DNA from 2 places in the Pseudoxanthomonas sp. UC19_8 genome. Region 1 is predicted to be linked to the other one. Evidence: predicted binding sites of a transcription regulator. Region 1 holds the regulator's gene; the other holds the start of a gene.
The links. Region 1 encodes FliA, which starts transcription of late flagellar genes. Its sites were predicted from a motif close to TAAAGTTTNNCNNNCNNNGGCCGATAA; they were not measured.
Positions count from the first base shown of each region.

Region 2: a site for FliA is predicted at 3,337-3,363, ahead of ACFJIT_RS01355 (GGDEF domain-containing protein). Genes of this name have one in related genera too.

Region 1 is NZ_CP170559.1:2,939,846-2,946,285, reverse strand. It holds gene ACFJIT_RS13010 (bifunctional diguanylate cyclase/phosphodiesterase) at 1-780, opposite strand, end outside; gene ACFJIT_RS13005 (ParA family protein) at 777-1,556, opposite strand; gene motD (flagellar motor protein MotD) at 1,556-2,524, opposite strand; gene ACFJIT_RS12995 (flagellar motor protein) at 2,547-3,290, opposite strand; gene ACFJIT_RS12990 (RNA polymerase sigma factor FliA) at 4,014-4,763, opposite strand; gene ACFJIT_RS12985 (MinD/ParA family protein) at 4,760-5,608, opposite strand; partial or broken gene flhF (flagellar biosynthesis protein FlhF) at 5,686-6,440, opposite strand, start outside.
Region 2 is NZ_CP170559.1:303,321-309,760, reverse strand. It holds gene ACFJIT_RS01370 (zf-TFIIB domain-containing protein) at 263-571, opposite strand; gene gndA (NADP-dependent phosphogluconate dehydrogenase) at 803-2,215, shown strand; gene ACFJIT_RS01360 (endonuclease/exonuclease/phosphatase family protein) at 2,380-3,282, shown strand; gene ACFJIT_RS01355 (GGDEF domain-containing protein) at 3,404-5,032, shown strand; gene ACFJIT_RS01350 (hypothetical protein) at 5,403-5,654, shown strand; gene ACFJIT_RS01345 (VOC family protein) at 5,760-6,194, shown strand; gene ACFJIT_RS01340 (glycoside hydrolase family 2 TIM barrel-domain containing protein) at 6,178-6,440, opposite strand, start outside.

The DNA.
Region 1 (6,440 bases):
GCGCTCGGGGTGGCGCCAGCGCAGCAAGGCCTCGGCGCCGGACACGCGGCCGGACTTGAGCTCGATCTGCGGCTGGTAATGCAGTTCGAACTCGCCGTCGCGGTGGGCGCGGCGCAGCTCCAGGTCCAGCCGTCGCCGGTCGATGGCCTCGGTGCGCATGCTCGGTTCGAAGCGCCGCAGCGAGCGGCCGCGGCTGCGCTTGGCGTGGTGCATGGCCAGCTGCGCGCGGGTGACCAGCTCCAGCGCATCGGGCAGCTCGGGCGAATCGTCGACCGCGGCGACCTCGTCGGCCGGCACGGACGGCAGCGCCGGCTCGGCCTCGCCATCCATCGCCACGCCGATGCAGGCATCCAGGTGCACGCGATGCAGATCGACCTCGCACGGCTGGGCCAGGTCCAGCAGCAGCGCGTTGAGCATGGCCTCCATCGGCTTCTGCCGCGCGCTGGGGAAGCACAGCGCGAACTCATCGCCCTCCAGCCGCGCCAGGAAGACATCGTCGGGCAGCCGCGCGAACAGGCGCGCGGCCACCACCTGCAGCACGGTGTCGGCGGTGGCGTGGCCCAGGGTCACGATGATCGAGCGGAAGTTGTCCAGGCCCAGCACCGCCACCGCCGTGGGAATGCCTTGGTTGCGGCGTTCGTCCAGCGCGACCAGCAGGCCGTTGCGCGTGGGCAGGCCGGTGACCGGATCCTCTTCGGTGCGCGCGCGCTCGCGCGCGGGATCGTCGAGCAGGGCATCGACGTAGCCGGCGATCGGATCGTCGGAGGGCGAGCGGTTCACGCGGCCTGGCTCCGTGTGGCGGACAGCGGCGGCTGGGCCTGCAGCCAGGCCAGCGCCTGGCGGTAGGCGTCGGCGCCCGGGCCGGTCATGGGCGCGGCCGAGGCCAGCGCGCGCGCATCGCGCAGGCGCGCATCCATCGGGATGGCCTGCGGCCACACGCGGCCGGTGTGCAGGTCGTGCAGCAGCTCCAGGCTCTGCGTGCCCAGGGTGGTGCGGCTGTCGTACAGCGTGGGCAGCACGAAGCGCGGCAGCGGCCGGCGACGCGAGGTCTCGACCATCTCGGCGGTATGCAGCATGTCGGTCAGGCCGTGCAGGGCCAACGGATCGGTCTGGGTGGGAACGATCAGCGCGTCGGCGGCGGCCAGGGCGTTGACCATCAACAGGCCCAGCGTGGGCGGGCAGTCCAGCAGGACCTCATCGTAGAGGTCGGCCACGCCGGACAGGGCACGCTGCAGCGCCATGCCCAGGCCCGGCTGGCTGGCGCTGCGGCGCTCCAGCGTGGCCAGCGCCGGCTGCGCGGCGAGCAGGCGCAGACCCTCGATGGGCGTGGTGCGCGCCAGCGTATCCGCGCCGGGCGCGCCGTGGGCGAACAGCTCGTGCGTGCCGCTGGGCACCGGATGGCGCGGCACGTTGAACGCCCGCGTCATCGAGGCATGCGGGTCCATGTCCACGATCAGCACCTGGCGGCCGGCCTGCGCCAGGCAGCGCGCCAGGCACAGCGTGGTCGTGGTCTTGCCCACGCCGCCTTTCTGGTTGGCGATCGCCCAGGTCTTCATCAACCGGCGGCCTCCACGTTGGCGGGCAGCGGGGTGACGGCCACCGGCGTGGACGGCTGCGGCTGGAGCGTGTCGGGGCTGACCGAGTCCGGGCCTCGCGGGCGGCCGCCGTTGGGCGTGGCCAGGATCACCAGCACCACGCGGCGGTTGGCGTTGCGGCCCTGTGCGGTGGCGTTGTCGGCGACCGGCTGGAACTGCCCGTAGCCCACCACCGCCAGCCGCGCCGGCGACACGCCGGTCTGGGTCAGCACGTGGACCACGCTGGCCGCGCGCGCGGCCGACAGCTCCCAGTTGGAGGCGAACTGCGCCGTGGCGATGGGCTGATCGTCGGTATAGCCCTCCACGCGCACCGCGTTGGGCACGTCGCGCAGCACCTCGGCCACGCGCTGCACGGTCGAGGCGGCCACCGGGCTGGGCGTGGCCACGCCGCTGGGGAACAGGATGTCGCTCTGGATCTCCACTTCCAGATAGTTCTCGCCGCGGCGCACGGTGACCTGGTGCTTGGCCACCAGGTCGGAGAGCACGGCCTGGATGTTCTCGCCGACCGCGCCCAGTTGGCCGCCGCCGATGCCCGGGCCCTGGCTGGCGGTGGCGTCGAACGCGGTGGGCGTCATGCCGACGGTGGACTGGCCATAGCGCGGCGCGTCCAGCGCCTGACGCATCTTGGCCTGCATCAGCTGGCTGGCCGGAGCCGGGCCGATGCGCGCGGCCGAGGTCGCCAGCGAGGGACGGTCGAAGGAGGAGCCCAGCAGCTGGTGCTTGCCCAGCTGCACCGGCGAGACCGAGCGCGGCGGGCCGCCGAACTCGGCGTTGAGCGCGTCGGACACCGCGCGGAACTTGCCCTCGTTGACCGAGGAGATCGCGTACATCACCACGAAGAAGGCCAGCAGCAACGTCATGAGGTCGCCCATGGGGATCGCCCAGGCCTCATGGTTGACGTGGTCTTCGTGCTGGTGCTTGCGCGCCATGGGGGGAGGTCGTCCTTGTGTTCTAGTGCGCCACGTAGACCGACAGTCGGGATTCGATGTTGCGCGGGTTTTCGCCCTGCGCGATGGCGATCAGGCCCTCGAGGATCATCTCACGGGATTCGTTCTGTTCGGCGATCAGCGCCTTGAGCTTGGCCGCCACCGGCAAGAACATCAGATTGGCCATGCCGATGCCGTAGATGGTGGCGGTGAACGCCGCGCCGATGCCGTGGCCCAGCTTGGACGGGTCGGCCAGGTTCTTCATCACCGCGATCAGGCCCAGCACCGCGCCGATGATGCCCAGCGTGGGCGCGTAGATGCCCATGCCCTCGAACACCTTGGCCGCGGCGGTGTCGCGGGTCTGCTGGTGGTGCATGTCGGTCTCCAGCACGTTGCGGATCGACTCGGGCTCGATGCCGTCGACCACCATCTGCAGGCCCTTCTTGATGAAGGCGTCGTCCTGCTCCTTGACCTGCGCCTCCAGGCCGAGCAGGCCCTGCTTGCGCGCGGTGTTGGACCACTCGACGATCTTGGCCAGCACGCCGGCGCGGTCCTGCGCGGGCGGCATGAACACCCATTTGACCAGCTTGAAGGCCAGCAGGAAGGTGGACATATGGGTCTGCAGCATGATCGAGGCGAAGGTGCCGATGACCACGATCACGAACGCGGCCGGCGACCACAGGCTTTCGATGCCGGCGCCCTTGAGCACGCTGCCGAGCAGCAGCGCGACCAGCGCGAGAATGGCACCAACGAGGCTGAGCTTGTCCATGATCTGTATGACGGCCGCGCGCCGGATTCCTGAAGAGAGGTTTTTCGCACGCGGCGCGACAGGCCGGATGAGGCGCGCGCGATGCGCGCGCCTCATGCACCTGGGATGCGTTGCGGCTGACCCTGTGTTGCAAGATACGCGCCAGGCTCATGGCGCGGCTCCGCGATGGATCACTGTCGCGGCGTGATGCAGTGCGCGGTTTCTCGATGTGGCTGGAATCCGTGCCGTCCCTTTGCGCAGCGAGGGGAGTTGGGAGGCGGGGATCTTCAGGCTCCCCGCGAAGAGCACCCCTCCCCCTCAGTCGCTAGCCGCGACTTCGAGCTCCCCTTGGCCTGCGGCCAATGGGAGGGGGCAGACCGCGCGCGGCCTTTCAAATGGCTGAGGCTATCGCTGCCGCGAAAGGCAGGAGCCGGCTTCGGGCTTTGCTGGGAGCGCCTTGCTGTCGTGGGAGCAACTGTCTCTCAAATCTAGCGGCCGCCCGTCTGTAGAGCGGAGCTCGCTCCGCTGCTCTTGGTTCGGTTCGTGGGGAAAGCCCCAGCGGAGCAAGCTCCGCTCTACAAGTGGGAGCCGCCGTGGCGGGTCCCACCAGGCGATCGGCCCCTCCCCTTTCGCGTAGCGAAGGGGGAGGTTGGGAGGGGGTGCTCTTCAGCTCTCTAGCTCTTCAGCTTTGAGCTTTTCAGCTTCTAGCTCTTCGGCTTTCAGCTGCCCGCCAAACAGATACCCTCAGTCGATCTCCGCCGGCTCGCGCTTCCATTCGCCCAGGCGGGCGCGCAGGCGGATCACGGCCTGGCCGTGGATCTGGCAGACGCGCGATTCGCTGACCGACAGCACCGCGCCGATCTCGCGCAGGTTGAGCTCCTGCTCGTAGTACAGCGAGAGCACCATCGCCTCGCGCTCGGGCAGGCCGGCGATGGCCTCGGCCAGGGCATCGCGGAAGGCGGTCTGCTCGAACGCCCGCGCCGGGGTGGCGCTGTCGGCGCCGGCCAGGCGCGCCTCGCCGTCGTGTTCGGCGATGTGCGCGTCCAGGCTGGTGAGCTGGCCGCGGGCGGCGTCCTCGACCAGGTGGTGGTACTCGTCCAGCGGAATCTGCATGACCGCCGCCACCTGCGCGGCGGTGGCGGCGCGGCCGGTGGCCTGCTCGACCTGGCGCACGGCGGACACCATCTCGCGGTAGCTGCGGTGCACCGAGCGCGGGGTCCAGTCGCCACGGCGCATCTCGTCGATCATCGCCCCGCGGATGCGGATGGAGGCGTAGGTCTCGAAGGTGGCGCCCTGGTCGTTCTGGTAGTTCCGGGCCGCGTCGATCAGGCCCAGCATGCCGGCCTGGATCAGGTCGTCGATCTCCACGCTGGCCGGCAGGCGCGCGGCCAGGTGGTGGGCGATGCGGCGCACCAGTTCGCCGTGGCGCTCGACGATCTCGGCGGGCGAGCCCTGCTGGTGGGCGCGGTAGTGGGCGGCGGCCATGAGGTTCATGCCGGGTTCCCTTGGACGGACTGGCCGACCAGGCGTTCGAGGAAGAATTCGACATGGCCGCGCGGGGCGGTGGGCTGCTGCCACTGGCGCGCGCGGCGGGCCAAGTCGCGGAAGGCGATGGCCGAGGGCGCCGAGGGGAAGGCGTCCACGACGGCCTCCTGGCGCTGCACCGCGCGGCGCAGCCATTCATCGCGCGGCACCGCGCCGAGATAGTTCAGGGTGATGTCCAGGAAGCGGCCGACCACGCGTTCGAGCTTGGCGAACAGCGCCGGGCCCTCGGTCGCATCGCCGACCTGATTGGCCAGCACGTGCACCCGGCGCACGCCGCGGTCGCGGCCCAGCACCTTGATCAGCGCGTAGGCATCGGTCATCGAGGCCGGTTCGTCGCAAACCACCACCACCACGTCGTGCGCGGCCTGGCAGAAGGTCAGCACGCCATCGGCGATGCCGGCGGCGTTGTCGATCACCATCACGTCCAGCGGCACGTCCAGCTCGGAGAAGGCGTGGATCAGGCCGGTGTGCTCGGCCGGCGTCAGCTGGGCCATGTGCTGCTTGCCCGAGGCGGCCGGCACCACCAGCAGGCCACCCGGGCCTTCCAGCAGCGTGTCGGCCAGCGTGCACTTGCCGGCGAACACATCGGCCAGCGTGAAGCGCGGGGACAGGCCCAGCATCACATCGGCGTTGGCCAAGCCCAGGTCGGTATCCAGCAGCAGCGTGCGCTGGCCGGCGTTGACCATGGCCGCGGCCAGGTTGATCGAGGTCGTGGTCTTGCCCACGCCGCCCTTGCCGCTGGCCACGGCGATGACGCGGGGAATGCGCGGGGCGCGGGGATCAGGCGACTGCATGGCGGGTCTCGATGCCGTGGGTGGCCACATCGCTGCTGCGGCGCGCGCTTTCCATCGCCTCGGGCGATGGCCAGGGCGTCGGCGGCGTCGATGTCACTGTCGATGCGCTGGCCGTTGGTGGTGTAGGCGATGGGCATGGCGGTGCGCGCGGCCACCGACAGGGCGCTGCCCAGGTAGCCGGTCTCGTCCAGCTTGGTCAGGATCAGGCCTTCCGGCGCGGCCGGGCGGTAGCGGCGGATGACCTCGCCCATGTCCTGGGCGTGGCCGTTGGCCGGCAGCACCAGCAGGCTGCGCACCTTGGTGGTCGCGCGCAGCCACAGGATCTGGTTGAACAGCGCGCGGTCGGTCGGCGCGTAGCCGGTGGTGTCCACCAGCACCAGCGGATAGTCGGCCAGCTGCTCCAGCGCCAGCTGCAGGCCACCGATGCCGCGCGCCTCGCACACGGTGATGCCGAGCTTGCGGCCGTAGGCCTGCAGCTGTTCGTGGGCGCCGGGGCGCTCGCAGTCGGTGGTGATCAGGGCCACGTCACGGGCGCGGTGGCGGGCGGCGAAGCGCGCGGCCAGCTTGGCCGCGGTGGTGGTCTTGCCGGCGCCGGTGGGGCCGACCAGGGCGATCACGCCGCCCTCGTCGATGGTCTCGCTGGCGCAGATGCTGAGGCTGTCGGCCAGTTCGGCCAGCATCGCCGCGCTGACCTCGGCCAGCGGCAGGGACGGGTCCACGCGCAGGGCCACGGCCTGGGCCAGGGCCTGCTCGCAGCCGTAGCCGGTCAGGGCGTCGAAGGCGGCCGCGCGCGCTGGCGAGCCGCGCAGGCGTTCGAGCGAGAGCTGCTCCA
Region 2 (6,440 bases), 1.7 Mb from region 1:
TGGACTGCTAAGGCGCGGGATGGTTCCCTTCGTTCTACCAAGGGAACAATTACCGCGACATCTGTTGCATTGCATTCATTTTTGGAAATCCGTTCACGTCTGCCGCCAGGTCCTTGGCCATCAACCACTTAGCGCATCCAACAGCATTCGCGACGCTGTCAGAGCATGACATGCGGTCCGTCAGCGCGCCGTTCAAGAGGCCGGAAGGTCGCTTCGCCTCATGCCAACGTCGCAGGCGGGACGCGCGAGGCTGGAAACGGCTTCAGAAGTCGAACAGGTCGGAGAGAAAGCCCTCCTTTTTGCGCTTGCGACCATAGCCATCGTGGCCTGTGTCGCGGTGGCGGCGATCGTGGTCATGCCGCGGGTAGGCACGCGCCCCGTAGGCGGCGGCCGGCGGCGGAGGCGGCGCGGCGACCTGGCGCGCGGGCGGCTCCGGGCTGGCCCGGTCGATCAGCTTGTCCAGCTCGCCCCGGTCCAGCCAGATCCCGCGGCACTGCGGGCAGTAGTCGATCTCGATGCCCTGACGTTCGGACATCATCAGCGCGGTGGTCTTGCAGACGGGGCAGTCCATGGTGGGCATCGGCTAGGGAGAGTGACCTGGAGCCTGTGCGGGCCGGATTGAAGCCGTGCTGAAACCGGCCGCGGCCTGTCCGCATGGTCACCGCCGCGACAGCGCGCGGTCGGTTTGGCCTCGGCGGGCACCGCGGTTGCGCGCGGCGCGGTGCAGACATGCATCGCCTGACGCGCTCGTTATCATGCGCGCCCCCCTTCCTGCAGTGCCGTCCAGGCAATCGGAGCGCATATGAGCAAGCAACCCATTGGCGTGGTCGGCATGGCGGTCATGGGCCGCAACCTGGCACTGAACATCGCCAGCCGCGGACACAAGGTCTCGATCTTCAACCGCAGCCGCGAGAAGACCGACGAGGTGATGGCCGAACATCCGGACGCCGGCCTGGTGCCGAGCTATACGCTGGCCGAGTTCGTCGAATCGCTGGAAACCCCGCGCCGCATCCTGCTGATGGTCAAGGCCGGCGCCGGAACCGATGCGGTCATCGCCGAACTCAAGCCGCTGCTGGCCAAGGGCGACGTGCTGATCGACGGCGGCAACACCTTCTTCCAGGACACGCGCCGGCGCAACGAGGAGCTGGCCCAGGCCGGCCTGCACTTCATCGGCACCGGCGTGTCCGGCGGCGAGGAAGGCGCGCTCAAGGGACCCTCGATCATGCCCGGCGGTCCGAAGGACGCCTACGACCTGGTCGCCCCGATTCTCAACGAGATTGCGGCCAAGGCCGAGGACGGCACGCCGTGCGTGGCCTACATCGGCCCGGACGGCGCCGGCCACTACGTCAAGATGGTCCACAACGGCATCGAGTACGGCGACATGCAGCTGATCGCCGAGAGCTATGCCGTGCTCAAGCACGTGCTCGGCCTGTCCAACGCCGAGCTGGCCGACACCTACGCGCAGTGGAACCAGGGCGAGCTGGACAGCTACCTGATCGAGATCACCGCCACGATCCTGCGCAAGCGCGACGATCGCGGCGAGGGCGATCTGGTCGACAAGGTGCTCGACCGCGCCGCGCAGAAGGGCACGGGCAAGTGGACCAGCCAGAGCGCGCTGGACCTGGGCACGCCGCTGCCGTTGATCACCGAGTCGGTGTTCGCCCGCGTGCTGTCGGCGCTGAAGGACGAGCGCGTGGCCGCCGCCAGGATCCTGGCCGGGCCGGATGCGCCCGCGTTCGACGGCGATCGCGCGGCCTTCGTCGAGGCGGTGCGCAAGGCGCTGTACCTGAGCAAGATCGTGTCCTATGCGCAGGGCTTCGCGCAGATGCGCGCGGCCTCGGACGAATACGGCTGGGACCTGCAGTACGGCCAGATCGCCAGCATCTTCCGCGCCGGCTGCATCATCCGTGCGCGCTTCCTGCAGAAGATCACCGACGCCTACGCGGCCGACGCCAAGCTGGCCAACCTGCTGCTGGCGCCGTACTTCCAGAAGATCGCCGCCGACTATCAGGGCGCGCTGCGCGAGGTGGTGGCCAAGGCGGTCAAGGCCGGCATCCCGGTGCCGTGCTTCGCCTCGGCCATCGCCTACTACGACGGCTACCGCAGCGCGCGCCTGCCGGCCAACCTGATCCAGGCCCAGCGCGACTTCTTCGGCGCGCACACCTTCGAGCGCGTCGATGCGCCGGGCAGCTTCCACGCCAGCTGGGGCGCGTGATCGGCGCGCCGGTGCGGCGGGCCGGAAATGTGTGATCCAGTTCAATAAATCGCGGACTGCCTGCCGGAGGTAGGCCTTCGCCTTGCGACTTTCGCCGCGTTTCGCGCGGCGCGCGTTTGCCGGACCATGACGCCCGTCGCGCTGCCTGCTCCGGTCCCATGCCCCTGTCCCGTCTGTTGCCTCCCGCCTTCCGCCTGCTGCTTGCACGTCATCGCCAGGCGCGCATGCTGCTCCTGCTGCTCATCGGCCTGCCGCTGGCGCAGGCCTTCGCCGCCGCGCCGGCCACGCTGAAGGTGATGAGTTTCAACGTGCGCACGCCGGCGGACACCAACGAGAACCGCTGGGAGAACCGCCGCGACCTGCTCGCGCGCGTGGTCACCGAGCAGGCGCCGGACGTGATGGGCACCCAGGAGCTGGTCAAGCGCCAGGCCGACGATCTGGCCGCGCGCCTGCCGCAGTACGCCTGGTTCGGCCAGGGCCGGCGCGGCGGCGACGAAGACGAGCACATGGGCGTGTTCTATCGCAAGGACGCGCTCAAGGTGCTGGATTCGGGCAACTTCTGGCTGTCCGATACGCCGGAGGTGCCGGGCAGCATCAGCTGGGGCCATCCGCTGCCGCGCATGGTGACCTGGGCGCGCTTCGAGCGGATCGCCGATGGGCGCACCTTCGTGCTCTACAACACCCACTTCCCCTACCGCGACCAGGACGAGGCCGCGCGGGTGAAGTGCGCGCAGCTGATCGCGCAGCGGCTCAAGGCGCTGCCGGCCGACGAGCCGATCGTGCTGACCGGCGACTTCAACACCACCCCGGATTCCGCGCCGCACGCCACCCTGACCGCGCTGCTGCACGACAGCTGGGAAACGGCGCCCTCGCGCAGCGGGCCGGACCGCACGTTCCACGACTTCACCGGCACGCCGGACAAGCGCATCGACTGGATCCTCTACCGCGGCCTGCAGCCGCTGACGGTGGCCACGCTGACCGACCACGACGGCGCCCGCTATCCGTCCGATCACTTCCCGGTGGTGGCGACCTTCGCCTTCCCGGCGCGGGCCGCCGCCAAGCCCTGAGCGAAGCCCGGCCGGCCTGACCGGGCCGGCTCGCATGCGGATCGCACGCCGGACTGCAGATCGGCTGGCGCCAGCCGATACCATGGTCGTCCGCCGCGTGGCGGCGCTTATTGCCAAGCCCATGACCTCCGACCTGGCGTCGCGTCTTCCCCGGCTGCTGTGCCTGGTCCTGCTGTTGGTCCTCGGGCTGGCCGCCTGCGCGCCGGCGTCGCAGCCGCGGGCCTTCGTGGTGTCCGGCCAGCCGGCGCTGGCCGAGGAACACATCGATCCCTGCCGCCACCAGCACCGCCCCGGCCATGTGCGCATTCCGCTGGCGCCGCCGGTCGGCGGCTGGCCGGGCACGCCGCAGGCGGCGCTGGCGATGAACATCTACCAGGGCCAGGTGGAGATCCGCCACGGCACGCGCGAGCGCTGCGGCACGCCGCTGGACGCGCGCACGCTGGACTCGCGCTTCCGCACCGGCATGGGCACGGTGCTGGTGCCGCCGCGCGGCAACCTGCAGCCGATCGAGGTCGAGTTCGACCAGGCGGCGCTGCCGCTGTGGCGGCCGATCGTGATGCTGGGCGAACCGGCCGTGGTGCAGCGCCAGGACACGCTGCGCTTCTCGATGCGGGTGGCCTGCCTGGCGGTGGTGCTGTCGCTGGTGCTGTCCTGCCTGCTCACCTTCATCGCCACGCGCGAGCGCGCCTTCCTGTCCGCGGCGATCGGCGCGGTGACCTTCGCGCTGTGGATCTCCCTGCTGTCCGGGCTGTGGACCTATCCGCGGCCCTGGCTGCCGCTGGACGAGGCGTTGGCGCTGCGGCTGATCGCCGCCCTGCCGACGGCGATGATCGGCCTGACCCTGCGCATGCTGCGCGATCCGGGCAAGGCCTCTTCGCGCGTGTATCGGCTCGCCGGCGTGGTCTCGGTGGCGTTCCTGCTGCTGTCGGCGGTGGTGCTGGTGCTGCCCGAGGCGGCCCTGCGGACCATCTGGCTGCTCGATGGCGTCGGCTTCGTGGCGCTGTGCGTGCTGCTGGCCGCACGCGCGGTGCTGGCACTGGTCCGCCGACAACCCGGCGGGATGATCACGCTGGCATGCCTGGCGCCACTGCTGCTCGCCACCGGGCTTGAGCTGTTCGCGCCTACCCTTCTGGCGTTGTGGGAAGTGGAGACGCTGATGGTGACCGGCGTCTGGCTCGGCCTGACCGCCAGCATGGCCTTGACCCTGCGCCTGGGCAGCCTGCGCCAGCAACGCGATCAGATGCGCCTGCTGGCGCAGACCGACGCGCTGACCGGGCTGCCCAACCGCCGGGCGGCGCTGGAACGGCTGGCCCAGGCGCGCGCCGGCGCCCAGCAGGAGGGCCGGCTGCTGACGGTGTGCTTCCTGGACATCGACCACTTCAAGGACATCAACGACCGCTACGGCCATGACGTGGGCGACCGCGTGCTGGAGCGCGTGGCCGCGACCCTGCGCGCGGTGTTCCGTGGCCAGGACTATGTCGCGCGGATGGGCGGCGAGGAGTTCCTGGTCATGCTGCCCGACGCCGAGCCGGCGCATGCCCTGCGGCGCATCGACGCGCTGCGCGAACCGCTCGATGCGATCGCCCGGGATCTGGGACTGCCCGAGCTGCGCGTCACGCTCAGCACCGGCATCACCGGGCTGCTGCCGCAGGACCGCGACACGCGCGGCCTGCTGCAGCGCGCCGACGCGGCCATGTATGCCGCCAAGCGCGCCGGGCGCGATCGGGCGACGCTGGCGGAGGTCGGCTAGGCGCCGCCGACTGCGCCGCCACGGCGGCGTGCCTCGCTTGACCTGGCAGGCAGTCGCGCGGCGGCGGTCGCGGGTTGCCGTGAGGCTCGCGTGCTCGTCCGAGCCTCGCCCGCTGGCCGGATGGCGACCGCTGGCGGAGGTGCCGAAGGGGCAGATCGAGGGTGGCGAAGCGACCGACGCAAAAAACGGCGGGTGGGACGCGATTCAGCGCCTATGTCGCGAACGTCGGCCAACGTCGCATGATGGTGTCGCGTCGAAGTGAAGTCTGGATGACGGTTCGGGCTCCGGCGGGGTTCGTGAGAATTCCTGAACAGGCTGGTCGGTCGCGGTCTGTACCGTGGTCGCCAGCGCTCAACACAAGGAGAGTGCAATGGCTTTTTTCCATCTCTATGGACGCAATACCGAACGGCTGTACTTCGTCACCTCGGGCGACGACACCATCTGCGTGACGGCCGATGGCACGGCGTCGCTGTGCCACGACGCCGACCTGCTGACCATGCGCTGCGCGCCGGTGTCGCATCTGGAAGACAACCCGGTCGCGCTGGCCGCGTGCCGCGCCGCGGTCGCCTACGCCAAGGCCAACGGGCTGGAGATCGACGCATCCGACGCGTTCTACGAATGAGCGCGACACGGCGTGTGCTGTCCTGGCCGTCAGCGGCGTGACGGGCCCGCCGCGGTGGCGGTGCTAAAACCTTGGGTCGACTTCAACCGCAGCCGGAGCGCTCCCATGGAAACGCAGGAACTCTTCCGCGGCCGCCTGATCGACCACCTGCATCTGGTCGTGCGCGACCTGCATGCCAGCCAGGACTTCTACGGCGCCGTGCTCGGCGCGCTGGGCATCCCCATCGGCGGCACCGGGCCGGGCTTCTTCTGGGCGGACGAGCTGTTCGTCTCCAGCGCCGACAGCCCGGCGGCCACCGGCGAACACACCGGACGCCACCACCTGGCCTTTCAGGCGCGCGATACTGCCATGGTCGATGCCTTCCACAAGGTCGCCCTGGCCCACGGCGGCCGCGACCACGGCGCGCCCGGGCTGAGGCCTTATCACCCGGGGTATTACGCGGCCTTCGTCCTCGACCCCGATGGCAACAACATCGAGGCGGTCTTCCACGGCCCGGCCGAACGCAGCGCCGAGGCGGTGCGGATCACTTTTCCGCAATGAGCTCGACCCGGAACGGCAGGTTGGCGGTGGCCGCGTGTCCCTGGCCATCGCGGACCTCGACGAACAGCCGGTAGTTGCCGGGCGCCTGCGGTGCGACCAGGCGCATCGCGCCATTGGCCGTGTCGCTGATGGCCACATCGACCTGGGCGGGGACGGTTTCCGGATCGCCGCCGACGCTGGTGGCCTGACTCTCGCGCAGGACGGTCCAGCGATAGTCCAGGGCATCGCCATCAGGATCCTGCGCGG